DNA from 4 places in the Paenibacillus sp. CAU 1782 genome. Region 4 is predicted to be linked to each of the others. Evidence: riboswitches for the same ligand, from Rfam matches in the RefSeq annotation. Region 4 holds a riboswitch; each other region holds the start of a gene.

Region 1 (7,985 bases), on a different contig from region 4:
TACATTGCAACCCTTTTTTTCGGATTTTCTTATATTTTGTCGAAATTCCTGTGATTAATTATTGCTTTAAAAAATTACTTCATTAATATACACAATTATAAACATATATTTTCAGTCATTCTGAATTACCCTCGGCGCGTAAAATATGCAGTTTGTCGGGATTGATCTAGATATTAACGCAGTGATAACGGTGATAACTGTATGGGCACCTCATTACTGATAGAGTAAGAATCTTCGTTTCCCTATGCTTCATTCGGCTAGATCTCTTATTTGATACTGATTCTGCAGCCAGCTATGCCTCGCAATGAGAAATCGGACTCTTCGAAAAACCTCTACAAAACTATTTTTTCAAAATACATTACCGCAGTTTTACTTCGTCCCCGTAACCTTGTCAATGGGGCGGCTTCTATTGTGTTTTGTCACATGACAAAAAAGTGACAACAATCACTACCGGATCTTTATCTGTTTATCTATACTTGTTTGACGTAGGCATTTTTACCTGTTAATCATACTTTAGTCCTGTATTTTTTCTATTGAATTTGCTATAATTCCAATAGATGTAAAGCGAGGTGATGATCTCTGTCCGGATATATGATGTTTACAGAGCTGCAGACTCCTTTGAAGATTTTTGGCATACGTTTGTTTAAGGATGAAGACGGGAAGTATTGGTACAAATATAAGGCCAACAAAAGAAAACGGATATTTTAACCGTCATAGGCTCGCCAGCTGCAATTAAAAAAAGCCCGCCATATCGGCGAGCTGTTTAAGTGTGCATGTATGGTATTAGTACTTTTTAGCCGCTGTGTATTTGCCGGCTTCTTTAATCATCTCTATTTTTTTGTTGCCTGCTTTTAAACCCGCATCCACTGTCGTATCGATGATGACCCACTTGCCGTTCAAATAAACCTCATTCCAAGCATGATAGACATCCACATAATCCGATTCGCCCATCACGAGTTTGGTTGGAATACCGAGGCTGCGAAGCATACCCGCAGTTAACGCGGCATACCCGTAGCAAATATCTTTTCTTGTCGAAAATGTGCGGTCAATGCTGGGAAGATAATCAGCGGGCACATTGGCCGCCAATTTTTTATCGTAGGCGATGTTTGCAATGACATAGTCATAAACAGCCTTAACTTTTTCTTCGTCCGTCTTTTTGCCTTTAGCCAATTGGGAAGCTTGAACAATCGCTTTGCTGGTGCTTGTCCAGCTGACATTTTGAATAGAGTTAAGATAAACCGCTTTTTCATCCTTCACATTCAACGTCACCGTGCTTTGCAGGACGCCTTTGAACTTTTTATCAGATACATGCTCCAGCACAGTGACTTTGTATTCGCCATTGCCCAGTTGCAAAGGGAACGTCTCTGTAGCTTGTCCGGCGATCAAATTGTACGTGTAGCTTTCTTTGCCTTTGGTGATCATTAGTTTGGTCGAAACGTTGGGGTTTACTTTGTAGGTAACCGAAATGGCGCCTTGAGACAGAAGATCGGTGCCCAACCATTCAGTACCTTTCGAGGTTTGTGCCGATGCAACTTGCACAGAAGTGAACAGGAGAATTACGGCAATTGCCATCGTAATGAGTTTACGCATGAAGAAAATCCCCTTTCGGCGGCCAGGCTGCCATCTGTGTAGAAGGCCCTATAGCTTTGCGTCCCTACCTTTCGATAGGTTTGCTATTATCGGTGTTAGGTTTTCTTTTGTTCAATATTGGCCTACTTTTGTTCAAAAAAGGGCCAGAAAAAACAAAAAAAGCATGTCCATTCGGTAGCTGGCTGCCATCAATTAGGAAGGCCCTATAGCTTTGCGTCCCTACCTTTCGATAGGTTTGCCGTTATCGTGTATTGCTTATCTAGTTCTATTCTACCACGATTTTGTCACAATTCAATAGATTCATAGAAAAATAAACCACTGCCTGACAACAATTCTGCCGTTACCTGTCGCTCCATTGAACAAATGACGTCGAAGGAGTGAACAAGCCTGGATGCAGTTAGGTCTGGCAGCATACAAAGGGGCTGTCCGAAAAGCCGATCCGCGTATCTGATTCAATTAAAAACGCTAATGGACATCCGTGTCCGTTAGCGCTTATTTTTTAGCTTTTTGCGTTTGTAACGGACATTGATGTCCGTTACAGCGAAAATTATCCAATAATTACCCATTTTGGGGCTCTAACGGACAAGGATGTCCGTTAGCATTTCAAAATCTGCGTTTTACGCGTCTAACGGACTTCCGTGTCCGTTAGAGCGTTTGACTTTTTGGACAGCCCCTTATTTCCATTCAAATATGTGAAGAAGAAGGAATTCGCCAAACATGCTGGCTCTTTTGACCGTTAACCCAGATTCCCGGCTATAGCTCGACCAGCGGCCAGTTCCGCCTGGAACGCTTTGCGATACTCCTCAATGATATCTGTACTATAACCGTTTGCGGTTAGACTTGCAGATACGCTGGACAAAAGGGATTCAAACTTGCTTGTGCAGCTATCCACTTCCTTGCTAATCTGGGCTTTAATCTGTGCTTTTGCGGCGGCGTCGCTTGTTGCATAATAGTCCAGTCCCAGACCGATCAATGTTGCCTTGCAGCTGTCTCTCAACGTTTCAAGAGAGCTCTGCGCGCTAGCTGTAATTTGCTCGTAGGTCAGTTTGGCAGGAACGCCCCCACCGCCTGCGCCGCCGCCCGCTACAGGCTGCGTTCCCGCTCCGCCATTTTCGCCAGACGCACCGCCATTATTGCCGCCCGGTTTGCCGGGAACCGTTTCTTCATTAAATTGTGCCCGATACGCCTCGGATTCTCCGTTTACCGTCCGGCTCACAGGGTCCCAATTCATTTCCGTGCCGATCGCTTCAGCAAGGAAGCGAACCGGAACATAGATCGTGCCGCTGTAAATAAACAGAGACTGACCTTCCGGCAATGTTTTGGCTGTTCCATTAAAGAGCAGCGTCGCATTAATCGTGCGAACCGGCAGGTTTACGCTTTTAAAGTCTTTGACTTTGCTTGAGCTATTGTTCAAAAGCTGCTTTTGAAGCTCCTCCAGCTCTTTTTCGTTTGGCTCATCCACTGTTACCTGCAGCTTTTTGCCGTCCCAGCCTACTGTTTGCTGAAGAGCATACGATATGTAACGAATGGGAAGATACACCCTGCCTTGATAGATAAAAGAATGCTGGCCTTCCGGCAGCTTCAGCTCTTGTCCGTCAAATACGAGTCCGACCGCTTGGGTTTTGACATTGACCACGGTCGGTTTTGAAGCATCGGCAGCCCACACGCCAGCAGGGATAAGTCCCAACAGCAGCAGCATGGCAAATGTCAGGGCAACCGTTCTTTTTAATGAATGCACGAATAAATCTCCTTCCTTTCTTAACTCTATTAAGCTTATTGTATAGCATAATGTACCAATCTCCAACCATTCCCCTCATAAAAACGGCTTGCCTCCGTATGCGAAAAGAGCAGACAGAAGGCAATCGGCAGCTTTCTTTAATTTTTACCGCATTCCTTTAATTTGTTAGCTGTCGGCATGAGGCTTAATCCGTTATTTTTAAGGTAAGCTTATCTTAGAGGACTTTTTGAACATGCACTTAAAGGTAGCACTATTCGTTTTGAGGGGGTTCCCGATTCATGGAACAATTCAGATTGCCAAAAGTTACAATCCCGAGCCTGGAATTGCCAAACGCTGTACAAGATGTGCTGCGCGAGGCTGAGCAAAAGCTGGCTCATCGACCAAAATTACTTCAGCTGTTTAAAAACTGTTTTCCCAATACGCTTGAAACCACTACAAAGCTGATGCCCGACGGCACGACCTTCGTCATCACTGGCGACATCCCGGCCATGTGGCTGCGCGATTCCGTTGAGCAAGTGATCCACTACGTTCCGCTGGCGGCCGAAGACGAGGATCTTGGGCGCATTATCGCCGGTTTGATCAAACGTCATATGGAAATGATTCTGATCGATCCCTATGCGAACGCATTCAATGAAAGCGCGAACGATTGGCATTGGAATACAACGGACGAAACGGACATGTCACCATGGGTTTGGGAGCGCAAGTTCGAGCTGGATTCCATCTGCTTCAGCATTCGTCTGGCTTATCTGTACTGGAAAGAAACCGGCAATGCGGATATTTTCGACGCGGGCTTCAAGCAAGCTATGCTGGCCATTCTGGATCTGTGGCGCACAGAGCAGCACCATTTTGAAAAATCGCCTTACCGCTTTACCCGCAACAACGGCATTCCAACCGATTCGCTGCGCAACAACGGCCTCGGCATGCCTGTCAACTATACCGGCATGATCTGGTCCGGCTTCCGTTCCAGCGACGATGCCTGCGATTTCCATTACAACGTGCCTGCCAATATGTTTGCCGTTGTATCTCTTCGCCAGATGGGTGAAATTGCGGAATGGGTTTTCCGCGACATGAAGCTTGTTCAGGAGCTTGCGGCGCTTGAGGCCGACGTTAATCACGGCATCGAGCTGTACGGCATGTATAACCATCCTGAATTCGGAAAAATCTACGCCTATGAAACCGACGGCTACGGCAATTACTGTCTGATGGATGATGCGGGTACGCCTGGTTTGATGTCGATCAGCTATCTCGGCTATGCTCCGGCTGACGATCCTATCTATCTCAACACCAGACGTTTTGCGCTTAGCAAAGAAAATCCTTTCTACTACGAAGGAAGCGCGGCTAGCGGCATCGGAAGCCCGCACACGCCTCCGGGCTATATCTGGCACATGGCATTGTCCATGCAAGGACTGACAGCTACCGACAAAGAAGAAAAGCTGAAAATGATTAACTGGCTGGAGTCCACCGATGCCGATACCGGCTTCATGCACGAAGGGTTCCATTCCGACGATCCGACTCAGTTCACGCGCAAATGGTTCGCCTGGTCCAACAGCCTGTTCTCCCAGCTCGTATACAAAGCGATGAAGGACAACTTACTATGAGCAAATCGATCCTGATTTTTGCCGATTCACAGTTTCCGACACCCTCCAGGGCTTCCCTGGAGGGCATTCAACAGCTTGCGGAAAATGCCACGCTCGTTCTTGCCGAACAGTTGGCTGAAAAGCTTGATGAGCTAAATGAAGGCGTATTCGTCAATCTGCATGCGCCGTATTTCCCTAAAGCGGCTTGGGGCAGCATCACTGCGTTTCTGAAGCGCGGCGGCGGATTAATTAGCGCCGGCGGAGCCCCGTTCCGCTTTCCTGTTGAACGGACCGAGTCCGGCTGGAAAGCCGGCACCGAACAAACGGCCTACCACCAAGAGCTGCACATCCATGAGGTTTTGCCGGTTGATCCTGCACCCGTTGCGAGCTTGTCCGCCAATTCGGACATTCCTCTGCTGCAGGGCGCGGAGATTCTGTTCGATATAGAGCCAACATGGAATATGGTGCCGCATGTATCCAAAAACAGCGAGCTTCCTCATCAGATGGGCTCCGCAGGCCCAATGGACGCTCATCTGTTTCCGCTGCTGACCGGGGTATCGCAAGACGGACGTTCCGTCGCTGCGCCCGTTGTGCTTTGGGAAAATACCAAAGGCAAATTCCAGGGCGGACGCTGGCTGTTCGTAAACCAGACGATCGGAGATCGCTTTTGGCAAAATGGCGGCGCTGAACAGCTGCTGGCTTGGGCGCGTTATTGCGCAGCGTCCGTGACCGAGTTTTGGCTGAAGCCAAACTACGCGTCCTACGAGCCGGGTGAACGGGCCACTTTAACGTTCCAGCATCAATGGCTGGGTCAAGGCGGCGCACCAACCGGCAAAAAGAACGCTTCATCCGCTGGAGCGGCGGCATCGCAAACCGCTTCAGGATCGGCCAATGCGGCAGCTCCGGCCAGCAACGCAGCCGGTGACGGTCAAGCTGCTCCAACGTCTACGTCAGGTCAAGAGTGGAACGTAACTCTGACAGTCGACTTTGTGAAGTCCGATGCCCTCTCCGCACGGAGCGAAGCCGCAGGCCAAGGAGAAGCAGCTGGGCAATCGGAAGCATCGCGCCTCTGGGAACATCAAGAGAAAGTGACATCGTCCCAGCGCTTGTCTTTTAGGCACATCACGCTTCCTTTTGACATCCAGTCCGGCTACTATGAGGTCGTATGTCGCGCCGAAGCGGCAAGCGGCGAGGTTCGCGTATTGCGTCAAGGCTTCTGGGGGATGGACCGCGCTTTCCTGGCACAGGGCGAACCCGTGACCTGCGACCGCGACTACTTCCAAAAGGACGGACGCCCTCTGCCCGTTGTCGGCATGACCTACATGACGTCCGATGTTGCGCGCAAGTTCCTGTTCCTGCCTAATGCTTCCGTCTGGAGCCGCGACATGGCGCAGATGAGCAATGCCGGCATCAACTGGATTCGGACCGGCATCTGGACCGCCTACCGCAATATTATGCAGACAGACGGCCATGCTTCGGAGGATGCCCTGCGGGCGATCGACGCATTCCTGCTGACAGCCAAAAGCTACAATCTGCAGGTTACATTTACGTTTTTCTCCTTTACTCCGGAAACCTGGGAAGGCGTCAATCCGTATCTGGACCCGCGCAGCGTGGAAGCCCAGAAGCGGTTTATCGGAGCCATCGTGTCCCGTCATCGGGATACAGCCAACGTGGATTGGGATCTGATCAACGAACCTTCGATGTTCGACCCGGTTCGCATTTTCTCCGACGGCCCGCGCACCTGCGGCGACGTGTACGAACGCGAAGCGTACTCGGCATGGCTGCGTCAGCGCCATGGCTCGATCGAAGCTTTGCAGGAGAGATGGAATATGACGCCGGTTCAACTGCCGGATTTTGAAGCAGCGGGGCCTCCTGAAGCAGAGAAAATCAATTTTGACGTACAAGATATGCATCAGGGCAAAAAAGGGCTTCAATGGCTCGACTACGTCCTGTTCTCGATGGACATGCACAACCGCTGGGCCAGCGAGCTGTATGCCGCCATCAAGGAAGAATGTCCGAACCATATGGTAACGGTCGGCCAGGACGAAGCGCTCGGCGCGCAGCGTCCATCGCCTTTCTTCTACGGCGAAGCCGTCGACTATACGACGGTTCACTCCTGGTGGCTGAACGATCAACTGCTGTGGGACGGCATTTTTGCCAAAACGGCGGATAAGCCAAACCTGGTGCAGGAAACGGGCATCATGTATGTGGAAACGCCCGATGGCCGCGCCAAGCGGACCGAACAAGAGCTTCACAACATTTTGGAGCGTAAATACGCCTACGCCTTTGCTGCCGGCGGAGCAGGCGCCGTCCAATGGATCTGGAACACCAACTTCTATATGGACAATGCCAATGAGTCCCATATCGGAGCGCTGCGCGCAGACGGAACGGAGAAGCCGGAAGCGGATGTTTCCTACCGCTTTGGATCATTTATGGCGGAAATCCGCGACTTGTTCCGGAACCGGAAGCTAGAGGATATCGCGGTTGTTTTCCCGTATTCCAACGACTTCTCCAACCGGAAGCTGGCGTTTGAAGCGACGACTGCGGCAACGCGTACGCTGGCCTATGAACTGAAGCGCAATTTCCGGGGAACCGGCGAATATCAGCTGGAGGCGCTGGAGCAAAATCCGCCAAGGTTGATTTTATTGCCTAGCCCCCATAACATAGAAGCTGAAGCCTTGAACAGGCTGCTTGATCTGGTAAGCCAATCGGGCGCTACTTTGCTTCTGACCGGACCTGCGGGCCTGGATGCTTATTGGCATCCGCAGAACACACTGAACAGCCTGATTGGCGAACGCCTCCCTGCCAATGTTCGTCGCGAGGAGCAGCTGAAGCTGAACGGAGAGGTTTATGCCGCCTCCTTCGGCATGCGCAAAATCGCGCAGCTGGCAAAAGAAATTCCTGCCTCGGGCAAAAACGGACCAAACGAGGTCGTAACGGTGGCCCACGGCGCAGGCAAGCTGATCTGGTGTCCGCTGCCGCTGGAGCTGAACGACCGCGACGAGGCGCTTTCCGCACTGTACCGCTATGCGCTGCAGGAGGCGGGCTGCGAGGAAGAGCTGGAATGGCTGAAGGGCGGT
Region 2 (7,985 bases), on a different contig from region 4:
ATCATCGGTGTGCCGCGGATGAAGGTGACATAAGCCGAACCCAGTTGGCTTAACACCGGCACCCGGAACTGCCGGGAAAGTGCAACGACTGTTCCGATCAAAAAACCGCATATGACGGATACAGCCGTAATGGCGAGCGTAACCGGAATGGCGCCTAACAGCTCAACAAACGCAGTCCAGATAAAGGAAACATCCAGTTTCATATCGGCGCCATCCCCCTCTTCTGCACTCTCCGCTCAAGCAGCCGGAGCAGCCTTTCCAACACAAAGCTTACGATAAAATAGATGATAGCAAGTGAAATATAGGCTTCGATCAGATGTCTGGATACAACCGCAAGCGTAGACGCTTTGCCCGTCAGCTCCATGACGCCTACGCTGAAGGCTAGCGATGTATCCTTCAAGCTGGCAATGACCAGATTGGAGAAAACCGGCAGCGCGGTCGCAATCGCCTGGGGCAGCACGATTCGCAGGAAGGCTTGCGGCCCCGTCATGCCAACCGCATAAGCAGCCTCCACCTGTCCCCGGTCCACAGCGGCAACGGATGCCCGAATCATTTCCGACATAAAAGCTCCGCTGTGCAAACCATAGGTCAGGATAACGAAATACAAGGAGGGCACCCTGGCGGTATCCACGGCAATCAGCTTCAGCATTTCCGGCAATCCGTAATAAAACAGGAATAACTGAATCAATATCGGCGTGCCGCGAAAAAAGGAGATATATACCTGGGATACTCGCTTCAGCACCGGAATGTTGTACATTTGCGGAAGGGCTACAAGAAAGCCGACGACAAGTCCGATCACGATTGCGCTAGCCACGATTAACAGCGTAAGCTGAACGGTCGGAAGCAGCTTGATGAAGTACTGAATGACGAAGCTAAAGTCAAAAGTTGCTCCCATTGTTGCGGCCTGCCTTTCCTGACGGTATTATTTGATTTCCGAAGTTGTGTAGTCCGCGCCAAGCCATTGTTCGCTCAACTGCTTCAATGTGCCGTCCGCTTTGATTTCCTTCAGCGCTTCGTCTACGCGGTCCGCGAGTTTTTGCTGATCGGCATCATCCTTGCGGAACATAAACAAGGTGTTGGACTCGCTGAGCGGAGAACCAACCAGCTTTAATTCGCCGTTTGGATCAATGAGCGGAAGAGTAAAGTCCGCCGCCAGGAATGCTTCTGCGCGACCGGATACGACTTGAGCTACGGAATCGTTTGCGGCGCCGTTTTGATACACGATTTCCAGCGCGTTGTTATTGGCTTTGTTATAGTTTTCAAGCAGGATCGCCTGCGCGCTTGTAGCCGTTGTCAGCACTTTTTTGCCCTTCAAGTCATCAATGGATTGAACAGCGTTATTGGATTTTGCAACTGCGACTTTATTTTTCCAGTGCGAATAAGGCTCTTTGTTAAACAGGTATTTCTCTTCGCGTTCCGGATTTTTCTCCATTTCATGGGCAACCATATCGATTTTTTTCGTTTCCAGGCTTAGCAGCAAGTTGGTAAATTCCAGCGTTTGGAATTCAAACTCATAATCATCCAGACGTTTGTCGATTTCTCTCACCAGCTCAACGTCATACCCGGTCAAATTTCCGTTTTCGTCAATAAAGCATACATTGGGAAACTGCGTGCCTGTGCCAACAATAATTTTAATTGGCGCCGCTTCTCCGCCAGATCCTGATGTCGACTTTGTTTCGCTTCCGGCTCCGCACCCCGTCAACGCCAGTGTCAATACTGCAGTAACCGTTAAAATGGACCATTTTTTCATAATGATTTCCCCCCGCTAAGCGTTGATAGTTTAATCATATAATTCATACCCGATAAGTGTGAATTATTTGTTGTATAAAAAGTATCACTCCGGCATGAGTGACGTCAATGGGTTTCCTTATAGATAACTTCTATATGGCAATTCAATAATCCAATCCGCCTATTTTCTTGCTGAATTGGACAACCGCCTCGAACAGCTCCGCATGCTCTCCCGGGCAAGCAACCACGTTGGTTTGAAGCGCAATGCCTTCCGTTTCCGGCAGCAAAATGGGATACAGGAGCCCATCCGCCACTTCCTGGCGCACGCTCAAACTGGGCAAAAAGCCGATACCGGCCCCTCGAAGTATCAATTTCCTGGCAGCTTCTGAGTTATCCGTCTGAATTTCAATGTTCGGCGGCTGCTCCAGATTTTCGAAGATGCGATGAATACGGAGCCAATCCAGCGACCCGCATTCAAAAAATACGAGCGGCCCCTTGGCGACATCTTCGACGGATATATGGTCCTCCTCCAATAAAAACGGATGGTTGCGGTATACATAAAGCCTGATGGGATCGACATATAGACGATGCGACTGCAGCGCGGGATGATGGGACTTGCGAATAAGTCCGATATCCACTTCCTTATTCAGCGTTTTGCTTACAATATAATCGGTGGTCCCCGTCGCAACCTTGAAGCTGGCCGCCGGAAAACGCTCTTTCAAATAAGGGATTAAGTCGGAAATAATATAGTTTGCTGCTGAAATGGTACACCCGATCCGGTATTCGTTAGGCAGCGATTTTTTCTGATTGAGATACAGCTTCCCGGTATTGTACACATGCAGCATTTGCTGGGCAAAAGGCAAAAACCGCTTACCGTCCTCTGAAATATTGACCTGCTTGCCATCTCGATCAAACAGCTTGCAGTTTAATTCCTGCTCCAGCGTTTTTATTCTGGCCGTAACCGACGGTTGGGAAAGGAACAACGCTTCCGCCGCCTTATTGAAGCTCCCGCAATGAATCACATACACAAACGCTTCTATGTTTTCAATATTCAGCAGAAACACCTCCACCACTTTATTCATAGTATTTCAATTGGAATTATAATATTTAATATAATCATGCTGCCTGAGTCCTGTCAACGCTCCTTTTTTCACCATCGCTTCATCCATTCTTAAAACTTTAGAAAAAAACGCAAGTTCCGGGTTATTCGATCCCGAGAACTTGCGTTTTTTCAAAATAAACCTTAATCCTCTCAGCAATAGCTTCATACTGAATATCATGCACGTAGTGGGAGCTATCCACATCAATGATTTCCCTGTTCGGCATTTCCTTCACAAAGGTCCGCTGAGCTTCCTTCCACTCCTCCGGATTCCAGCCGGTGCCTTGTCCGTTTCATCTTATTGCTTGATCGTAAAAAATTGAACGGATTGCTGCAACTCCGAAGCCATCTGGGATAAATTGCGGAAAGAAGCCGTCATTTGCTGCATCGTAGCGCTTTGCTCCTCAACCGCCGCGGCAACCTCTTCATATCCGGCGGTTTGCTCTTCTGTAACACCGGATATTTTTTGCATGGCGTTGGAGATCATCTCAAAGGAACTGTCGGCTTTTTCGAGCGCCTGCTTCAAACCCTCCATCTGACCCGAAAAGGAAGAAACGCCGTTGAAAATGACTTTGAAATTTTCATACATTTCATGAATCCAGGTTTGGCCCGTTTCGATGGCCTGATTGCCTTGGGCAATGCTTTGCAGCACCCGCTCGCTCTCATGCTGTGTACTGGAGATCAGCTCCGTAATGGAGCTGGCCGCTTCGGAAGATTGCTCCGCCAGCTTCTTCACCTCGCCCGCTACAACGGCAAATCCTCTTCCTTGCTCGCCGACCCGCGCCGCTTCAATGGAGGCATTCAACGCAAGCAAATTTGTTTGCGCCGCGATTTCGGTAATGATATGAATAATTTCGCCGATTTCCTTCGAACGGGAGCCAAGCTGCGCAGCCGCTTCCTGCGACTGCTGCATTTCCTGCTGGATCGTATTCATCTGGCTAAGCGTTTTTTCAACCAGCTGTTGCCCGTCCTCGGATTGGCCGGCCACTGCATTAGCCATCTCCTGCATCATCTTAACCTCCGCTGTCACTCTCGTCAGATCCGAATTGACTTCCACAATGGATGCGGTGCTGTCTGCGATGGACGTTGCAACTTCGGCAACTCCTTCGTTCATGCTGTTCATGGAGGTAGCCACCTGCTGCGAGCTTGCGCTCATGTCGTTTGCCGCATGATACAGCTGTTCGCTGGTCCCTGACACGGTAGTGGACGACTGGGAAATTTGCGTAATCAATTTCTCCAGATTCCGGCGCATATCGCCAAAAGCTTCGCCCAGCTTGCCAAGCTCATCATTCCGTTTGATCTCCACCTGCTGCGTTAAATCGCCTGCCGCCACTTTTTCCGCGCCGTGCATAAGAGCGATAACCGGCTTTGTGATGCTGCGGCTAATCAAATAGGCTACCAGCGAGCCAATGACTGCCACGGCAATCATAATGGTGGTTGTTGTCCAGAAAATATCCTTTTTAACCTGCGGCACAACGGATGCATTAATGTCGATGCCAGCTATCCCGAAGGTTTGACCGTTGCTGTCCGACAGTGGAATAAAGATCGACTTATGGGTACCAAATCCATCTTCGTATATCGAGCTGATGGTCGATTGCCCGGTTTCCATCGTATGATTGATCTCTGAGCTAAACTCGAAATCTTGGCCGTAATAATCCTCGTCCCCGGTCAAAACAATAATTTGTTCCCGTCCCTGGAGCCGTCCCAGAATAAAGACGTTTTCGAGATAATTGTCATGTTTAATTTGCTCTAGCCGTTCTTTTATTTTGATATAGGCGGGGTGATTAACACTGTCGATCTCACTGGCGTTTTCGGGAATCGAGTGCAGATAATTTTGAAGCTCCAAAATATTCGTTTCCAGCCGGATCACAAACTGATCCTCCAGCTGTTTCGCAAGCTTTTGGCTGATTACAACTTCCATACCTGCAAATACCGCGCATATCAGTAGGACCAGAGTTAGAATACTGCTTGTCATTTTTACGGATATACGGCCAAAAAATCTCTTTCTCTTGTTTGCCTGCTCATGTTGTCTCAATGTATTGCCCTCCCGTTAGTCTTAGATGCCTTGCTCCTACTTCTGCAACTCTTCTAAATTAATGCCAGCACCTGCCTGTTCACCCGGCTGCTATTCCAAAATTACCCGCAAATCCGCCACTACAAAAAAGGCGAATATGGATACTCCTCCATCATTCACCAATTACGATTATGCAACTGGCTGACTTATCCCCGCGGATTTAGTCCCTTTAGCTTTGCGTCCCTACCTTTCGATAGGTTTGCCGGGCTATTCAATTATCGGTTCAGCGGCACTAAGGTAAATAATAACATACATTAGATAGGCACAATGAACTAATTATAGTAGTTTTTCTCTGATGTGGCAATATCGTTTAACATAATTTAACTTCAAAGTGATGTGAACACATATTGTCTCCCCAAAAAAGGAAAGCAAAAATAAACAGCCCTCCGCCTGGCAGCAGCAAGATCGGTCGGTTGGACTTGAGTCACACGACTGTTCTGACCCGAAGCACCTAACCGCCACACTTGGCTTACAAGAGAGAGCTGTTAAATTCGTTATTTATATTTGTTGTTTCCGGCTAATTCGTCCCGCAAACAGAGCAATCACGAAGCCTGCCCCCAATGCGGCGATGCAAACGGCAATGGACAAAACGCCGCTAGGAAAACCGGGATACAACACGATGATGGAACCACCCACCATGCCGATCATTAACGAATACATAATTAGCGTATACCGCTTTAACAGGAACCGCACTAGCTTGCTTGTCAGAAGCACGCCTGCTAATATGCCGGCGCTAATCGCGAGCAGAATCGGAATATCCATCTCCGATATGGCGGATATCGCCGTGTAATACACGCCCAGAATGGTCAGCACCAAAGCGCCGCTGATTCCCGGCAATATCAGCGCCGTGCTGGCAAGCCAGCCGGAAGCAAACAGAAACAGATAGTCTCCCGCCGACAAATTGCTCATCGTCGCTACCCCGGACTGATCCAGGAAACGGGTTGCGGCAATTCCGGCAAAAGCCAGCAGGATCAGAACAACATGGATAAACCGGAAAGAGCTTTTGGCTTCTTGCCGCGAGGTCTTCCACAGGGATGGCAGCATTCCGATAACAAGCCCGATAAACAGGAAATGCGTCGGCTGCATGAAATGCTCCAGCAAATAGCTGATCAGCAATACCGATACCAGAAAACCGCCGATCATTCCGATTCCGATCGGAATCAGATATGCGACCCCTTCCTTCCACCGCTTGGAGGTCAAATTCCCGATCGCTTCAATCAAATTTTCATAGATTCCCATCAACATAGCTATCGTGCTGCTGCTGACGCCGGGAACCGTTTCGACCGTTCCCATTGCCATTCCTTTTACAATCGACTTCCAATTCAACATATAATCCTCCATTATTGCAAAATCCGACTTCAAGTGGTTGCTTAGAACTAAACTCTTTAAGCCCTCGCTTAACACATCCTGCTTATTGTACTTCATTCCCTGTTGATTTTCCAATTAACCTCCCAGGGTGTGTGTACGCGCCCTAACGGGTGCCGCGGCGGATGATGCCTTCGAACCAATTCCACGGCAGCAGCGCTTTGCTCCACAACGCTAGCACGGCGCCTTGTCCAAGCGGATAACGAAGTTTAGGCGAGCGGCTGCCAGCCAGCCTGCCGATAAAATCGGCCACTTGCTGGGGATCAGGCGCCGCCTCTCCCGACCGGCGCGAATAACTCATGATGGCCTGAAGCCTTTTCCGATAAGGCGAATGATCAGGGTTGTTTATTTGTCCCAAACCTTTGTCCCAAATCGGGGTCCGGTACGCTCCCGGCTCCACCAGGACCACTTTGACGCCAAACGGACTCAGTTCATGCCGCAAGCTTTCGCTAAACCCCTCTACCGCAAACTTGGAGGCGGCATAAGGCGCATAACCGGGAAACCCGACACGTCCGCTAATGCTGCTAATGTTGATAATCATGCCGCTATGCTGATTTCTCATGATAGGAATAACCGCTTTAGCCATCTCCACAAGTCCAAAAAAATTGGTTTCCATCTGCCGCCGCCAGTCCTCCATCGGAACATCCTCCACAAAGCCGCCAACGGCAAAACCTGCGTTGTTGACCAGAACGTCAATTCTCTTATGGTTTTGCATCGTTTCGGCAACAACACGTTCTATCGCGCTTGAATCCGTTACATCCAGTCTGCGGATTTCAATTGAGTCCGCAACCCCGGCGCGCCTGGCCCGCTCCAGCAGCTCCGCCGACTTATCGGGGTCCCTCATCGTGGCAATAACCCGATACCCCTGTTCTGCCAGCTTAACCGCCGTCAACATGCCAAATCCGCTGGATGCTCCCGTGATGAGGGCAGCGGCCCTTTCCGATGCTGCTTCCCTATCCCCCACAGACCTTTTCCCCGGTTCACCTTGTGACGCCATACTTATTCCTCCCATGTCCTACAATTTCAGCTTTTGCATCAGAGGCACGCCAACTTTGTTCAGCAGCCCCTCCAGCAGCGACCAGGCCCAACGCCTGCCAAGCGGCAGATGCCCGTCATATACCGCGGAATATTCAAAATCGGCGATTGCGCCGCGGTTTCGCTTGAATTGCGCAGCGCCCGCGCTTTCATGGAGCAAATGTCCGTTTTCACGGGCCTGGCTGATCAGGCAAGCGGATAACATTCGATACAACCCCAGCGACTGCGGCAACGTTGTATCATATCCAAACAAGGGAGTCGTCATAACCCCGTTCCGGCAAAAATAACCCATGACCGCGTCCAATCGCCCGTTTTTGCGCAAGCCGTACACATTCAGAATGCCCGTTTTTTTGGCCAAAGCAATGTAGGCCTCGTTAAATTGCGGATTATGCATGGAGTATTTGTCCAAATACAACAGCTTGTACAGCTCAACGATTCTAGGGATATCCGCGTCTGTCATCTCGTTTGCAGATACGAAAGTGTAACCATTTTTGTCTATTAGCTCAAAATCCCGCTTCAGCAGCCAGCGCGACTTCGCATTTCCAAAGCCGGGGTCATTGGCGTGGTAGAAGTAAACTTGCCGGCTTGGCACAAGCTTGCAGCCCCCTGCCCGCATGTGGTCCAACAGCTCCCCGTGAAGCGAGGGGCACAAGGAACGAATGACGACGGCATGCTTCGGAAAAC
Region 3 (7,985 bases), on a different contig from region 4:
ATTTATAGCAATCTGAGTGTTGGCATTACAGAGGCAACGGGCTATACCTCGGTAGGCAGTCTTCAGCATGGGGATATCGAAATTGTAGACTTGGGAGATGGTACGGAAGCGATTTATGAACCAAGCATGAAGATGCTAACATTTGTACTATCTCATGGCGGTAATAAACTTCAATATACGGTTTCAAGCGGTACATTAGACGGCTATGAAATGCCGAAAGAAGAGTTGTTTAAGTTTGCACAAAGCCTGGTCCCAACATCAGATTAACCGGTATGAAGCGGTGAAATAAAAAAAGGGATGCCCTGCTGTTTATTGCAGCCAGCAGGGCATCCTTCTTCATTAGCTATTTGCCGCACAAGAAGCGTGTGGTCTCCGTTCTCAGTTGCCCCAATACTGCTTGGCAATCTTTTGGCCTTGGCCGATTTTTGCCCATTGCTCCGTTTCGCTTAACTCGTTGCCGCCGTCGCAGGAAGCAAATCCGCATTGATGGGACAGCAGCAGGCGGTCCTTATCAATGATTTTGGAGGCTTCGTCCAGCAGCTTGAATACGCGTTCCTCGTCATCAAGCGTATTGGTTTTGGAGGACAATAGTCCCAATACAATCTCGGTTTCGGGTTTATCCTTGAAAACCTCCAGCGCTTCAATGGAACCTGCGCGCTCATCGTCCCATTCCAGGAAGAAGCGGTCGTATTTCAGCTGCTTCAGGAACAGATTGGCGATTTTGGCGTAGGAGCCGCCGCCCATGTTGCGGGAATCATAGTTGCCGCGGCAGTTGTGGGTCCACATTTTCAGCCCCAGACTATGGCCAAAATCGATGATTGTATTGTTGATATCAATAAATTCGGTAGCCAGTGCTTGAACTTCCTCTTGATTAATATTTTCGCCCGTGTAAGGGGAGTTAGGGTTATCATCGGCAAAGAGCTCCCACAAGCAGTCATCGAATTGCAGAATTTTTCCGCCGGCCGCGGCAAATTCCTCCACGAATTCCTTGTATGCCTTCACCAGGCCTTGTTTAAGCCCGCTTGTATCCTTATAGACAGCCGCTGTGCCGCCGATATTGTCCGACCAGGAAAGCTCGCCAAAAATATGCGAAGGAGACGGTACACAAAGCTTTGTTTCATGATCGCCAGCCGTTTCCTTGAGCTTTTTGAAAATGCTGATAAAGTGGTGGTTTTTGCCGCTTAGCTCGCCAGTAATGCGCAAGCCGATGTCTTTGCGCGTTTCATATTTGGAGCTCCCGTCGGTATCGCGGAAAAAGTATCCATGATCTGCGATGTAACGGTCAACGCCTTCAAAGCCCCATACAAAATCCAGATGCCACATCGATTTGGAAAATTCGCCATCGGTAATAACCGACAAGTTTTGCTGGATTTCCTTTTGAACAACTTGTTGAATCGCTTTATCTTCACATTGCTCATAGCCTTCAAAGTTTTCATAAAAAGGGTAATGGATATCATCGCGGTGTTCGATTTGGGTTTTATATTTCAATAACTCGTTGGGACGCAATAAGCTGCCTACGATCTGGAATTTATCGGTCATTCAAAGAACCTCCTCATTTTGTCTGGTCGCAATTGTAATTTTTAAATTGTAGCATGGGGGCCAAAGATAGAGGTAATACGAAAAAAACATACCTGGTTATAGGTAAAAGCTATATCGAATCGGATATTTGCTCATCAGCAAATGCTTCTTTGTGTATAATTGTAATAAAAACAAAAATAAGGAGGGCTTATGAATCAAGGTGCTTTTAACAAGTTTTTCTGGGGATTTTTGTTTATCATGTTCAGTTTCAGAATTCAAGGCTTTGATGTTTTACCGGATATCAGGTCCCGGCTGACAACCTCAATGTCGATTTGTTTAGTCTGTTGTTTGGGATCGTATCTATCCTATTGGTTTTAGCCGTTGTTTACCATTTGCTGATGGGGATTAGGGAGATGGCGTTCAGAGCGGATCAAAGCGATCTTGCGGAGGAAGCGGGTAAAAAATGGACGTTTTTTCTTGTTATCCAAATTGTGAGCCTCGTCTGTATGGTGGTAGTCATTATTCCGGCGTTATTTGTTTTGATGGCCATAGCATTGTTTGTAGGCTCGATTATTCTCATGGTGAGTCTGATGGGTTTTATGAAGAGGTGTGGAGAACGGCTGTAGGCGTACAAAAAACCAGGGAGCCGCATGTAACGGATCAGCTCCCCTTGTCCTATTCTATTTCGAAAGCAAATTCAACAATTCGCCCTTGGCCAGCCAAAGGTGACGATTCCCGGAAACGTAAACAATAGCTTCCCTTTCATCTCCAAACCCAATAACATTGGGTACGCTGCGAGGCATCCTTTTTGTACCTTGAAGATACGCCGGGACAAACGGATTATGCGAAATCGCCGTTTTAATCAGCGATGTCAGACGAGAAGTTTTTCCATTTAAGTTGTATTCAACGAGAACCCGGCTATAGTGATAAGCGGCGCTTTCATCCTCGCTGTATTGTTGAAAGAGAAGGTTGGCGGATTTCCAGTCCTCCGTCTCCAGATAAGCGGTCAGCAGCAGCTCTCGTACGCCTTGATTATCATTTGGATTCAACTCCAGCAGCTCGCGGTAATGCTGGATGGCTTCGGCCATATTGTCCATCATCGCACAGATCTGCGCAAGTCCGAATTTTGCTCTCATAAAAGGTCTTGTCGGCAGGTACCCCCAGAAGTATCCCTTGTTCTCCTCGAAAAAGGCCTTGCCCAAACGATTTTCCTCAACCTTCATCCCTTGCCTGTAGAAGTAGGCGGCTTCCTTGGGCGTTGATGTGCATTCGGCTAAAATGTTATAGGCATCTCCGCTTTCGGGGTGAAGCGCCAGCGCATCCTGAGCCAGCTTAATCCGGCGTTTCGGATCGGATTCTTCCCATGCCGAATAGATCAAGTCGGAGGCTTGCTCTTCCTTGCTCTGGCTGTTGCGGCCGGAAGGGGCTTTGTGCATATTTTTTTGTAAAAAAGCATTGGCCTCTTCTATCGTTTCGAAATTCTGCTCGTCAAGCAGGGCGTGAATTCGGGCTATTTGCTGTTCCATGGCAACTCGTGAGCCCGGATTGTCGGCGGCCGAATGCTGCTGCCCGTTGGGCACAGTGAGCATATCGGCATGATCCTCCAAGAAAAAGTAAATCTGTTCCGCTCTGTTTGATAACGTTGTGGCAGAAATTCCGTATTTCTTGGCTAGCTCGCTTTGGGTAGCAGGATAATCGTAATTTTGGCAAAGCAAATATTCCAGCGCCGCAGGGAATGTTCCCAGCTTTTGCGAGATAGGGCGGCTTTCATGGGCGTATGCGTTCCAGATTTTAATAAAGCTGCCAATGAGCTCATCCGAGTATAAGCCGGTCGTATTTTGCAGAAAGTGATGCGCGATCTGCTGATGCAGCTCGTTTGGCCATTGGAGTTGCTGGTCAATCATATCTGTTAAAGAAAGGGGCCGCGAGGAAGTAATCGGAACTACTTTTCCAGCCTCGTCCTTGCTTAAGCAACACTTTTTGTACTTCAATCCGCTGCCGCAGTGGCAAGCGTCATTTCTTCCTAATTTCTTCATGGGACCTCCAAAGTTATTGATTCTATCCTATTATCGCCTAAATCAGTTCAATAGCAAAGGAAGAAACTTGGAGTTTGCCAAATCCTCTAAAACTTGACGGCTAACGACTGTTATCCTTATAATCAAGCTAACGGCCGTTAGCCTTATTTGCGGGAGGTTTTATCTGTTGAGCATAGAGAGAAATCGGGTGTATGCAGACTTGGCTGCCAATGCCATTACGAACCAGACAAAAATAAAGATTATGGAGACATCGATTGATCTATTTTCGAGGCGAGGATACAGCGGTGTCTCGATCCGGGACATTACGAAAGAGGTGGGGATCAAGGAAAGCTCCTTATACAAACATTTCAAAAACAAGGATGAGCTGATCGAGACGATCTTTTGGAACTTTCGCCAATCCTGCTCGGAAATATTGCCCCCGATGGAGAAGGTGGATCAGATTGCGATGGAGATGGACTTAAAGTCGTTTTTGGAGCAAGGATGGTTGAACTTCAAACGCCATATCGATGACTCCATCCATCAGAAAATGTGGCGTATTGTCTATCTCGAGCTTTTCCGGCATGCCAAGGCCGCAGAAATTTACAGTGGGGATATTGTCGCAAAAACAGTGGAATGTCTGGCTATCGTGTTTGCAAAAATGGCGGAAGCAGGCAAGTTAAAGGCAATGGATCCCAAACTGCTGGCGGTGGAATATCAATACCCGTTGTTTATGATGGTTATGGACTACATTCTGTTACGGTCGCAGGGGCAAACGACGGATGGCGTTGAGCTGCATGTTGCGAACCATATCCAATATTTCGTGAATGCGTCGGGGGCGAAGCAATGATAAAGCGGTTTGCCAAACGCGATTTTTGCATACCTCGGACGGGAATTAGCTCGGTAGAAAAGCTGGTCCTTGGAGGTGTCGAGCAATGCATTCTTTTGCAGGGAGAGAACCCTGGCAAACCGGTGCTGTTAATCCTTCATGGAGGACCCTCGATGCCCATGCCTGGGGTTTCATCCAAGGGACAAGACTATACGATTGTGACCAATACCCGGGAATTAGTGAAGCATTTTGTCGTTGTGTTTTGGGATCAGAGAGGGACGGGGAAATCTTACTCCAAAACAATTCCCCGGGAGACCTTAACCGTGGGGCAATTTATATCCGATGCGGAGGAGTTAACGGACTATTTGCGCCAACGCTTTAAGCAAACTAAAATTTTCCTCGCAGGCCATTCCTGGGGCTCCACGATCGGTTTAAGTCTGGCTGTTCGTTCGCCGCACAAATTTTATTCGTATACGGGTTTTTCGCAATTGGTCAGCTGGACTGAAAACGACAGGCTTTCGTTGGAGTGGCTGAAACAAGAGGCGGCAAAACGAGGGAACCAAAAAGCTTTGCGCGAGCTTCAAGCAATAGGCGAACCTCCGTTTACGGAAAGCTTTAAGCAATGGGCAACTATGCGGATTTGGCAGCAAAGGTTCAATACTCTGATCTACACCGATGAAGCGATCAAGCACCCTGGCATGTGGGGGATTTTCATCAATATGCTGCGGTCGGAGACTTATTCGTTTAAGGATATTATCAATAGCTTTTACAGGGGATTTAAGCTGGTCTATACGCAGCGTTTCGTGGAGGAATTAAGTAATCACCAGATCATGGGCGATGGGTACAAAATAGATCTTCCTGTTACTTTCATTCATGGCGCCAAAGACTTTCAGGTGCACGGAAGCTTAGTGGAGAGCTTTTATAATGAGTTGGAAGCCAAACACAAACAGTTAATCTGGGCGCCTCGATCCGGACATGCCTTCCACCCTGACGATACGAAAAATAATGAACAGCATTTCATTCGCGAGCTGCGACATCTCTCTCGCCATTCCGTTGTATGACTTAGGGCTTGGTTCATTCCTGTTTTTAACAGGGTCATTCATCCTGTTTTTGCCAACCACTGTCGTTAGCCCTGAAATGGCTGTGTTATGATGGCCCTGTGCGAACGTAAATGCTGGTTAAGATGGCGGCGATATAAGACGCGCCAATGCTGGCGATTCCGCATCCTTTTTCCTGAATGTGTCGTTTTAAAAGGATTTTGATAAATAATTAATGCACAACTATAAAAGAAAAGTGTCATTTAACCGATATTCTTTTCGATAAAGGCAAACTCGCCGAAAGGCGGGGACGCAAAGCTGCGGGTCTAATGCGTTACGCGCGATGACAGCCGGGCCGCCGAATAAGGAAGGGTTATGTGCACGCAAAATCCAGTCTATTCGGACTGGATTTTTTTGTATTCCAAAAATTTTCGATAGAAAAAGAGTGATTACAATGAAACTAACCGTCAAAAGCAGCCTGATTACCACTCTATTAATGACCGTATCGCTAAGCTGTGTGTCTTTCCTTGGCTACGATAGGGCCAAAACGACATTGGAGGAAAACTTTAAGGAACAGGCGGAGCAGCAGCTGTCCGTTGTTCAAAATTACATCGATATATGGATTCAGGGCACCCAGGCCAAATACCAGGCATTAAGCCAATCGGATGACGTGAGAAACAGAGACATTCCCAAAATTCTTGCTTACAGCAACCGAATGACGGACATTACCGAAAATCCGGATGAATTTGCGTTTATTGCCCCGGACGGCACGCTTTATTTGCCGGGAGCCACAACGAATGTAAAGGATTTTCCTCATTTTCAAAGGGCGATCAACGGCGAGACCGTCACCATCGATCCGGTAGGCTCGAAGTCTCCCGGGGTTGAGGGGACGCCGATTGTGCTTACGGCTACTCCTGTAAGGGACGACCAAGGAAATATCGTTGGCGTCGGCAACGGAGGTCAGCCTATACAAGACTTGATTGATCTGATCTCCAAGGTGAAATTGGGCCAAAGCGGCCATGCGATTGTATATACAAAGGAAGGCACGGTTGTGGCCAGCCAGAATCCTGAAGATACCCTGCAGAAAAATATGGCCGATTACGGGAATGAAACGATTAATAAAATCGTAGCTGAAAGCACCAATGGCGATACGGGGTTGGGTGAAGCCGTTATTGATGGATCGGATCATATGATCGTTTACGGTAAATCAGGAATGATGGATTGGGGCATTGCAATCATGGTTCCCAAGAGCGAAGCCTATGCCGAAGCCAACGCCTTGCTGCGATTTTCAATTATGGTCACGATAGTTTGTCTTCTGGTTTCCGCTGCAATCATTTATACGGTCATGCGCAAAACGTTAAAGCCGCTTTCCGTCATGAACGAAAAGCTAAAGGGGCTTTCCGCGAGCGAAGGAGACTTGTCCTCTAGGCTGGCATTTGAAACCAAGGATGAAATCGGCGAGCTTTCGAGAAGCTTTAACGGAATGCTTGAAAATCTGCAGGGGCTGATCATATCCATTTTGGATAAGGGACAGGTTGTAGCCGGCTCATCGTCTCATCTATTGGGCAACGTGGATCAAATCTCATCTACGGTTCAGCAAACCACAACCAATATTCAGCAGGCAAATGCCGGGCTGCAAGGCCAGATGACGGGGTATGAGCGGAATTTGGGCTTGATTGGGGAAATCGGAGGGGGCGTCTATGGTATTTTGAACACATCCAACCAAACCTCCGGCATTGCCGCCGAGGCTTCCCAAGGAGCAAAAACAGGCAATGAAGCCGTCATCGGCTTGACCAATCAGATGGATTCCATCCAGCAGACGGTTAACGAAGCTGCTTCAGGCATTAAGCGGTTAAGCGTGCGTTCGGAGGAAATCGGCGACATTACGTCCCTGATTACATCGATTGCTTCCCAAACCAATATTTTGGCGCTCAACGCTTCGATCGAGGCTGCCAGAGCAGGAGTCCATGGGAAGGGATTTGCTGTCGTGGCGGATGAAATCCGCAAGCTTGCCGAGCAATCGACGGAATCCGCCAATCAGATTGCCGATCTCATCCATCAGGTACAAGCCGACACCTCCCAAGCGGTGGGCAAAATGGATAAAGGAACCGGAGAAGTTACGCTTGGCCTGGAGCAAGTGAGGGAGGTCGGCGTTTTATTCCAGAGTCTTGTGACCACAACGACGGACGTATCGGTTCATATGGACAGAATTGCCGCAGCAGCCGACCGGTTAAACGCAAATACGGAACGTGTGGAATCCGAGATTAAGGATAGTGTGCAAATCGCCAAAAATTCTTCCCAAAGCTTTGAAACGATTGCTGCTATGTCGGAAGAGCAGCTTGCCTCCATTATGGAAATCAACAGCTCCGTGGAACAGCTGACACGCACCGCGGATGAGCTGAAAACCATGCTAAATCGATTTAAAGTCTAGTTCACGAAACTAGCTGATTTTAGGGGATGGAAGAACTCTCTTTTTTTATCGACGAATGGAAAATACTATAGTAAAATAGTCCCTATTGAAGAAAATGGAGGGGACAAGATGGGGAAGTCAAAATTTAAGATTTTAATCATGGCATTAGCGCTAGCGCT
Region 4 (7,985 bases):
ATGCAGCGGATAAATGCCTCTTTGAAGCATCAGAATTCCGCAGCAGGTTCCCAGCGTATATAGGCGAATCAGCCCTTCATCGGCAAAAGCATACGGCGATATAATAATGGTATGGCCATCCTGTACGCGGAAAACTCCGGCGTCCGGCATTTTTACCGTTATATTGCCTGTGTCCGCAACAAAATCGTACGCTTCGCCGTCAAACCCGCTTTTGAGAAAGGGGTCCAGCTTGATATGTACGTCCATAGCCGACTCAGGCTCATCCGCAGGCATCAGCTCCGGCAGCCTGAGCTCGCTGTGGATTGTTAACCCAAATGCGCGGTATAGGAATCCAACTTCCGTTTCCAACACAACCATCGCCTCCATCCACCCAGGTACCCCGGCAAGCTCCTACCCTCTCGGTATAAGAGCTTGCCCGGCTGGCTTGTTTCACTTGCTACTAAGGCGTGTTTGCAAACTCCGCAGAGCGGGTTGTATACACGTCTTAGCTAGTAAAGCGCGGATTTTCACTGTACTGGCCTGGCACGTAAGCCTCGTCAGTCAAAGGGCCGTTAGTGGTGGATGCTTCAGTCATGTGGACATGAAGAACTTCCAGTTCAGGCTTGCTCCATTCTTTTTTCAGTGTCATATTCGTTCACCTCCTTTCAAAGATGCATTAATATAAGTTCAACTAAGGATTGTTGGCAGGAGTCCGCCGCGGGAATGGTTCTTCCGATCGCATTGGTTTCCAAATTTACACAAGCGAACGCTTGAAACGTTCTGGAAGAACGTCGCTTCGTAAGCATTAGCTTTTTTCTTATGTCCGTCTAGCGGTCGCCGATGTCCGCTAGAGCCCCAAATAGATGCATTGGCATCAGCTAACGGTCACCCGTGTCCTTTAGACGCTCAAAAGTCGCGTTTTGGGGATGAAAGTAAGCTTTTACGGTCATGGATGACCTTTAAAAGTGGACATGGTATCAAAACAAGACTTTAACGGTCATGGATGACCGTTGCGCGGGGCCAGCTTCCGGCTCTGGCACTCCACCAAACACCGCCTACCGTTTACTGGCCGAATTCAGCAATCGGAAGCCCCTTGTCCCACAAAGCAACTACGCAGCCTGCTTCAGAAAGCGGTGAAGGATCAGGCAAACCATCAATGCATTGATATGCCTGCCATGGGCATCCGAGGGAGAGACTCCATCTGACAGCTCGCCAAGCGCTGCGCGGAGTACCTTGCCGTCCACCATCTCCAGCAAAGCGCTGTTGCCGGTCATTTCCCGAAACTCGCTGTGAAGCTGTTCCCACCGGGGAATGACCCGATGCAGCCAATCGGCTCCCTGCACTCCACGTATCGTTTCGTTCAGCCGGATTCCATCCGGAAGCATATGCTCGGTCGCTCTGCGCACCAGAGCCCTGGACATCCCCTTGTGCACATACTGTTCCTCTGGAAGCGACAGACAGAATGAAATGACGCGAAGATCATTTGTAGGGTCCCGCTTCCAGACGCCAAACCGGTAGGAAAGCTTCGCAGCTAACGTATTGCTGGCATTCCAATGATAAAGCTCTTGAAAATGATTATTCCGGTTTTCATACACATTATTGGATGCCAGCCATCCGTCCGACCCGATGCCATGTTGCTTCAACACTTCATAGACACCGGTTTTTGCGGCAAAGGCTTCATTAATAATGACCTGATAAGGCGGCGTTTTCTCCTTGCGCCAAGAGAAGTTCGACAGCAGCTCACGGCCAACAAGCGACAACAAATGCTTGCGGCCCGTTTGCGCAGCATACCTGCGAAACGCCAGCTCCTCCATCAATTTGCCCCAGCGCATTCTCTTCATCAATTCAGTATAAAAGGGTATGGCGTCTCCCCAGGAAATACTCAAATTCCCTCTACCGCCATTCAAAATCACGCCAACATCGTCTCGCTCCGCATGCTCGAAAATGCCTTTAAGCCAAAAGGAATTGATATAAAATTTATAGGGCATTTCCATAATGCCCAGCATCCCGTCTATTTCGCTGTAAGGATCGCTGCCTTCAAAGTTCAGGTAATGCTCCCTTATGCCGCCAATATGCGCCACAGTTTGGGCAATATAGGGCGTTTCATCCGCCGCGTAGCAGCCCGGGGTATAATCGACAAAATCCGAAACCGGCACATAGCTGTAGGTATAAAGGGAAAGATCGTCCCGGCGCAAGCGGCGAGCCGCGAAGCTGGCAACGGCTCCTGAATCCAGTCCGCCGCTTAACTGTGCGCCAACCCGCCGGAACGTCCGGACTCTGGCGTCAACAGCCTCCTGGAAAACCTCTCGGAAAGCTTCCACATAATCATTATCGTTTTTCAGCAAAAGCTTGTTCACCGAATCAAGCCTGCAATACCGCGACATCGTTAAGGTACCATTCTCCAGCAAAAAATAATGGGCCGGCGGAACCTGCTTAATATTTTTATAGACTGTTTGGTCCATGCCGACAACATCCACAACTGCCGTAATCGCTACATATTGGGCCAGCCACTGCTCGTTTAGCTCGCGGCTTGCATCGTCCAGCGCCAGAAGCGGACTAATTAAGGAAGAAAACCGGAACGAGCTGTCGTTCCAATGGAAATAAAGCGTTCTGCCGCCGGAAAAGTCTCTTGCGCCGTAAAGCCTGTTTTTATTCCCGTCCCATAGAACAAAAGCAAAATCGCCAATCAGTTTGCCAGCAGCTTCCGTCCCCCACTTGTCATAGGAGAGCAGGATCAATTCCTGATCGCTGACATCTCCGCGTTGTCCCGGTGGTATGCCAAGACTATCCAAAAGCTCCTTGCGATTGTCGATGATGGCGTCGGCTGCAATGGTTAACCGCCGATTGCTGTCATGGTATGGATTAGGAACGCCTACAGCCTCGGAAGTGATCCATCGGCTGCGGCAAGTCAGATACATCGGACCCTCCTGCCATACGCCTTCATAGTCGGCGGGACATTTCGACAAAGTCCTGCGGAGTCGTTCTCCCTGTTCGCCGGCATTCCGGCTTTCGCATATATTCCATATCCCGGCGATCGCGCTCATTTGTGCCTCCATATCTCGTCGCTTTCGTTCTTTATAAAGAACATACCTGTATATTAACATCGCTGTTAACGGAATGTCAATCGTGTTTCTGCAATATTTTTCATATATTTTCAGTAAAACGTTCTTTTTAGTGAACATCTATTTTGTTACCTCAAAAGATAGCGAAAAAGCCGCCTTCTTCGGCGACTCTTTCCCTCGCGTATGAATTCCGTTATAATGTAAACAAATGAAAACTTATTTGAGGCTGAAGCACTAACGGAGGAGTCTGTCATGATTGGAGAACGCATTCAAATGTTTCGCAAACGGAGAGGCCTCTCGTTAACCGAATTGTCTCAAAGAGCCGGAGTTGCCAAATCATATTTGAGCTCCATTGAAAGAGGGCTTCAGCAAAATCCATCCATTCAATTTTTGGAAAAAATCGGCGAAGTGCTTCATGTGCCGGTTGAGGAATTTGTAAACAGTGAACAACAAGATCGCCCTGCCGGCGAGCTGGACCGCGAATGGGAAGAAATTGTGCGAGAAGCTATGAATTCCGGCGTCAGCAAAGAACAGTTCAAGGAATTTCTTGAATTCAACAAGTGGAAATTCAATCGCGAGTAGCGCTGTATGCTTTCATACAGCGCTTTCTTGTATAATGGATGAGCGCTCTTCCCCGATAATAGATAGAACCCTTCTTACTTCGTCCGGTGTCAGCCCTTTGGCGCGTGCGCAAGCGATCAACTCCACCCACTCTCTGTCCAGTTGTCCGTGCTGCATGTTTTCCGAACCATTTCCAGTCATGTTCATCCCCCATATCGTCGGGGCGGTTGCACCACTGACTCCATGCGCCTAAGGTGCCCAGATACTAGGCGCATTTCAACGTCTCCCTTATCTTTTTACTGCACATGATTGATCTTATACGATCGGACATGCATATGCTGTCGGTTCATGTCTTCGTTTTTTGATAGATTATTTGTCAATTTGTCGAATTTTTTTGGACGTTTGTGTTCAATAATTCCAGTACTCATTAAAGCGGCGACGGAATAAAAGATAATAGCTTGAGTATAGCGCGTTTTGGCACCCCCCCCGTATAAATCCGTCTGGCCAAAGCATGCAAGCCCGCGGAATCCCGGTTCTGCAGGGCAAGCATATAGTTTCGCGGCAAAGAACCTTTGCCTGACAAGTTGTACAGGCTTTCCCGCACTGCCGGATGATTGCAATACTCGCCAATATGCCGCATGCGCTCACCGGTAGTCATATCCGCGTAAAACAAATAGACGAGACAAGTCAACAGCGTCCTCAGCAGCATTTCGCTTATGCCCCGCCTGTGTTCGGCAAGCCCGCTCCCGCCAGGATGTCCGAAGCAGCGATCGGCAACCTCCTGCTGAATTCTGTAGCCGTTCACGATATCCGGGAATAGATGAGGCATATAGCGGCTCGTTGTGCCGCCGGATCGGTAATAATACAGGCATTCCGGCAAAACGGCAACACGCCGCGCGTTCAACAGCATCTCCAGGTTGTAGAACAGATCGTCGCCAAAAAAAACGATGTCCTCCAAAAAAGCCCCGCAGCCAAGCAGCAGCTCCCGCCGGTACAGCTTGCCATGCAGCGTCGCTGGAAACGGATGCCCGTGCAAATAAGCGGCAACAAGCTCATCGCGAATCTGCTCGCCTTCATAATTTCGCGGCGATTGAAAATAACGGCTGCGGTTTCTTCGGCGAAGCAGCGGCAAGCCGTCAATTACCCGGTACGTGTTGCAAACGGCTATGTCCGCCTCCTGCGTCTCCGCCACTTTAAGCAAAGACTCCACCAATTTTGCGTCCATCCAGTCATCGGCATCGGCAAAAACGACATAGGGAGCCAAGGCAGCTTCCACGCCGCGTCTTCTTGCTCTAATGCTTCCCGTCTTGTCCTGCTCCAGCAGCAATACCCGGCAGTCCATCTCCACATAGCGGCGGCATAAGTCCCCGCTCCCATCCGTCGAGCCGTCATTGACCAAAATAACTTCGATATCGGGACATGACTGCTCCAGCACGGAGTCCACACAGCGGCCCAGCTTGCGGCCCGCGTTATAGACGGGAATAACCACGCTGGCTTTGGCCGCCGTCTTGCGCATGTCCACCTGTCTCCTTTCGGTCTCTAGCGGGATGCAAGGCCGGTTTGGGCCGTCGCTCTGACATAACCTTGCGGATTGGAGGATTGCCAGCGCCATGCATCGCGGCACATCTGCACAATATCCCGGTTGGCTTCCCAGCCAAGCTCCCGATTTGCCTTGGCGGAATTGGCGTAGCACGCCCCGATGTCTCCCTCACGCCTGGCCGTAATCCGGTAAGGGATTGCTACACCGGATACATGCTGAAAGGCTTCGATCATCTCCAGCACGCTGAAGCCGCGTCCCGTACCCAGGTTGTAAATATGCAAGCCGCTGTCTGATCCGATTTTCTCCAACGCCTTTAAATGTCCCTGCGCCAAATCCACCACATGAATATAATCCCTTACGCCGGTGCCGTCAGGCGTATCATAATCGCCGCCAAACACGGCAACCTCCTTCAGCCTGCCTACCGCTACCTGGGCAATATAGGGAAGCAGATTATTGGGCAAACCGCCGGGATCTTCTCCAATCATACCGCTGGCATGTGCGCCGACAGGGTTGAAATACCGCAAAATCGCAATGCTCCACGCCGGGTTGGCATTGGCCAAATCCTGCAATACCTGCTCGATCATGGCTTTTGTCCGGCCATAGGGATTAATGGCGCGCACAGCCGCTTCCTCCGCGATCGGCACAGCATCGGGCACGCCGTACACCGTAGCCGACGAGCTGAAAATAAGCCGATGCACGCCAAACTCTTCCATCACCTCGCAAAGCACAGTCGTGCTGGTCATATTTTGATAATAATATTTAAGAGGAAGCTGCACGGATTCACCCACGGCTTTTAAACCGGCAAAATGAACGACCGCTTCAATATCGTTTTCCCGGAAGATCCGGCGAAGGCTTTCCTTATCCGTCAAATCCGCCATATAAAAAGGAAAGGCTCGGCCAACAAGCTTCATAACGCGATGCACGGCTTCTTCCTTGCTATTGCTCAAGTTGTCGACAACAACAACCTCGTAACCCGCTTCCATCAATTCCACGCATGTATGGCTGCCGATATATCCGGCGCCTCCCGTTACCAAAATCGCCATTTTCTCTCCTCCTCTATCTTGCTTGCGAATCATTAAGGCTCAACCGGATGATCAAGCCTTAACGTACTGAAGACACTTCGGAAAAAATGCGGACCATCAAACAAAACGAATATAAGGACTGGTTCTCAATTAGACTCTTATTCGTTCTTATTAAAGAATATCAAGGGCTGACGATACCGTTCCCCATCAAAATATAGCCGAAATTCACTTGCACTCGCACGCAGTAGTCAGGAAGGGCTTCCGGTAGCGGCTAGCGGCCGCGCTTGCTCCTCTGCTTTTCCTCCCTTGGTCTGAACGTCGACCAGCTTGCCCTTGTTCATGACATAAACAATGTCGCAGCCAGCAATCGTGCTCAGGCGATGGGCAATGATGATGATCGTTTTATCGCCTTTCAGCGCTTCGACGGCATTCATGACCTCCTGCTCCGTTTCGTTGTCCAGAGCCGACGTGGCCTCGTCCATGAACAGGACGGACGGATTATGATACAACGCGCGGGCAATGCCGATCCGCTGCCGTTGGCCGCCGGAAAGACGGACTCCCCTCTCCCCCACTTCCGTCTCCAAGGCATCCGGCAGGGAGGCAACGTAAGTTTTGAGCTGGGCTTGCTCCAGACAATGCCAGACTTTGGCGTCGTCGATTTCATTTTCGTTAACGCCAAATGCCACGTTTGCCCGTATCGTATCGTCGGTCAAATAAATAAACTGGGGAATGTATCCGATCTGGCTTCTCCACTCGTCCATGCGGTAGTTCAGGCTGACGCCATCCACAATCACTCGTCCGCGCTCCGGCTCCAGCAGGCCTAACATGATGTCAACCAGCGTCGATTTTCCGGAGCCGGATTCGCCGATGATGGCGGCCGATTTGCCTGCCGGAATCGTCAGCGAAATGTCGGTGAGGGCAACCTCCGCCTGCTCCGGATAACGGAAAGTGACGTCGGAAAGCTCAATGGAGCGCTTAAGCGGCTCTGCCCGGTACGTGCTCGCCGGGGTCGGCATTTGCCTCCCGGCACCGCGCCTGCGGGAAGCCCGTCCGCTAACAACAGCTAAATCCTCGTACACGACGCTGAATGCCGGTATATTGTATTTTATCGTGGTCACCAAACCTACGATCCGGTTTATGGAGGGCATTAAGCGGAAAGCCGCCAGGGAAAAAAGCGCCAGGGTCGACATCATGCCTTCCACGCCGGTGTCCTGCAGCATAATGACGAGCAGCATGACCAGAACAAGCGTAACAAGCAGCGTTTCGATATACAGGCGCGGCACATGATCCAGCACCTTCATATATCGGGTATTGTTTGCGTTGCGCACGCTATGCTTGCGGTAGGCCTCCACAAAAAAATGCTCCTTGCCGGATACCTTGACCTCTTTGCTGGCGCCAAGTCCCTGATTGGTCCACTTGATCATTTCGCGGTTTATATTTTGCTGCTCCCGTCCCCGATTGCCTATTTTTTTGTTGAAGAGGGCGAAAAAAAGAGCTACGCATGCCGCCATCAACCCCGATACGATTAAAGTAGCAATCGGCTCGATCGCCAGCAGCAGGGAAAAGATGCAGATCATCACTACGATTTCCGCAATAAGCTGCAGCGCCGACAGAATAACGCCCTGAAAAACCTTCGGCACCTCCACATTGATATTGCGCAGAAGCACGGCGGTATTCCGCTGAAGGTGAAAGACATACGGTTTGGTCAGATAAGTGCGAAACAGGTTTTGCGACAGCTTGACCTGCTGATCCAGAATAACTTTGTATTGCCTGTGCTGATACCAGAGGATGTAGACATTTTTGACCACAAAAACGGCCAGC

What was found. A riboswitch is a leader RNA that binds a small molecule or an ion and turns the genes downstream of it on or off. The one in region 4 is predicted to bind cyclic di-GMP.
Region 1: another riboswitch for cyclic di-GMP. It lies ahead of ACX93W_RS18465 (transglutaminase-like domain-containing protein); the one in region 4 lies ahead of ACX93W_RS09500 (anti-repressor SinI family protein).
Region 2: another riboswitch for cyclic di-GMP. It lies ahead of ACX93W_RS08945 (methyl-accepting chemotaxis protein); the one in region 4 lies ahead of ACX93W_RS09500 (anti-repressor SinI family protein).
Region 3: another riboswitch for cyclic di-GMP. It lies ahead of ACX93W_RS14520 (methyl-accepting chemotaxis protein); the one in region 4 lies ahead of ACX93W_RS09500 (anti-repressor SinI family protein).

Annotation. Positions count from the first base shown of each region.
Region 1 covers NZ_JBTOLL010000010.1:135-8,119, forward strand. The annotation lists gene ACX93W_RS18465 (transglutaminase-like domain-containing protein) at 784-1,590, opposite strand; cyclic di-GMP riboswitch class I at 1,605-1,685, opposite strand; cyclic di-GMP riboswitch class I at 1,761-1,840, opposite strand; gene ACX93W_RS18470 (copper amine oxidase N-terminal domain-containing protein) at 2,327-3,328, opposite strand; gene ACX93W_RS18475 (glycoside hydrolase family 125 protein) at 3,607-4,926, shown strand; gene ACX93W_RS18480 (beta-galactosidase) at 4,923-7,985, shown strand, end outside.
Region 2 covers NZ_JBTOLL010000001.1:1,897,755-1,905,739, forward strand. The annotation lists gene ACX93W_RS08925 (amino acid ABC transporter permease) at 1-203, opposite strand, end outside; gene ACX93W_RS08930 (amino acid ABC transporter permease) at 200-895, opposite strand; gene ACX93W_RS08935 (transporter substrate-binding domain-containing protein) at 923-1,750, opposite strand; gene ACX93W_RS08940 (LysR family transcriptional regulator) at 1,893-2,792, opposite strand; gene ACX93W_RS08945 (methyl-accepting chemotaxis protein) at 3,126-4,862, opposite strand; cyclic di-GMP riboswitch class I at 5,031-5,115, opposite strand; gene ACX93W_RS08950 (DUF368 domain-containing protein) at 5,400-6,344, opposite strand; gene ACX93W_RS08955 (SDR family oxidoreductase) at 6,373-7,263, opposite strand; gene ACX93W_RS08960 (GNAT family N-acetyltransferase) at 7,282-7,985, opposite strand, start outside.
Region 3 covers NZ_JBTOLL010000005.1:227,838-235,822, reverse strand. The annotation lists gene ACX93W_RS14550 (hypothetical protein) at 1-267, shown strand, start outside; gene ACX93W_RS14545 (cobalamin-independent methionine synthase II family protein) at 379-1,539, opposite strand; gene ACX93W_RS14540 (hypothetical protein) at 1,932-2,144, shown strand; gene ACX93W_RS14535 (SEC-C metal-binding domain-containing protein) at 2,199-3,554, opposite strand; gene ACX93W_RS14530 (TetR/AcrR family transcriptional regulator) at 3,721-4,380, shown strand; gene ACX93W_RS14525 (alpha/beta fold hydrolase) at 4,377-5,420, shown strand; cyclic di-GMP riboswitch class I at 5,674-5,759, shown strand; gene ACX93W_RS14520 (methyl-accepting chemotaxis protein) at 5,851-7,827, shown strand; gene ACX93W_RS14515 (S-layer homology domain-containing protein) at 7,936-7,985, shown strand, end outside.
Region 4 covers NZ_JBTOLL010000002.1:99,940-107,924, forward strand. The annotation lists gene ACX93W_RS09480 (HPr kinase/phosphorylase) at 1-351, opposite strand, end outside; gene ACX93W_RS09485 (paeninodin family lasso peptide) at 485-628, opposite strand; gene ACX93W_RS09490 (asparagine synthase-related protein) at 1,089-3,023, opposite strand; gene ACX93W_RS09495 (helix-turn-helix domain-containing protein) at 3,294-3,623, shown strand; gene ACX93W_RS09500 (anti-repressor SinI family protein) at 3,636-3,803, opposite strand; cyclic di-GMP riboswitch class II at 3,815-3,898, opposite strand; gene ACX93W_RS09505 (glycosyltransferase family 2 protein) at 4,030-5,118, opposite strand; gene galE (UDP-glucose 4-epimerase GalE) at 5,142-6,185, opposite strand; gene ACX93W_RS09515 (ABC transporter ATP-binding protein) at 6,413-7,985, opposite strand, start outside.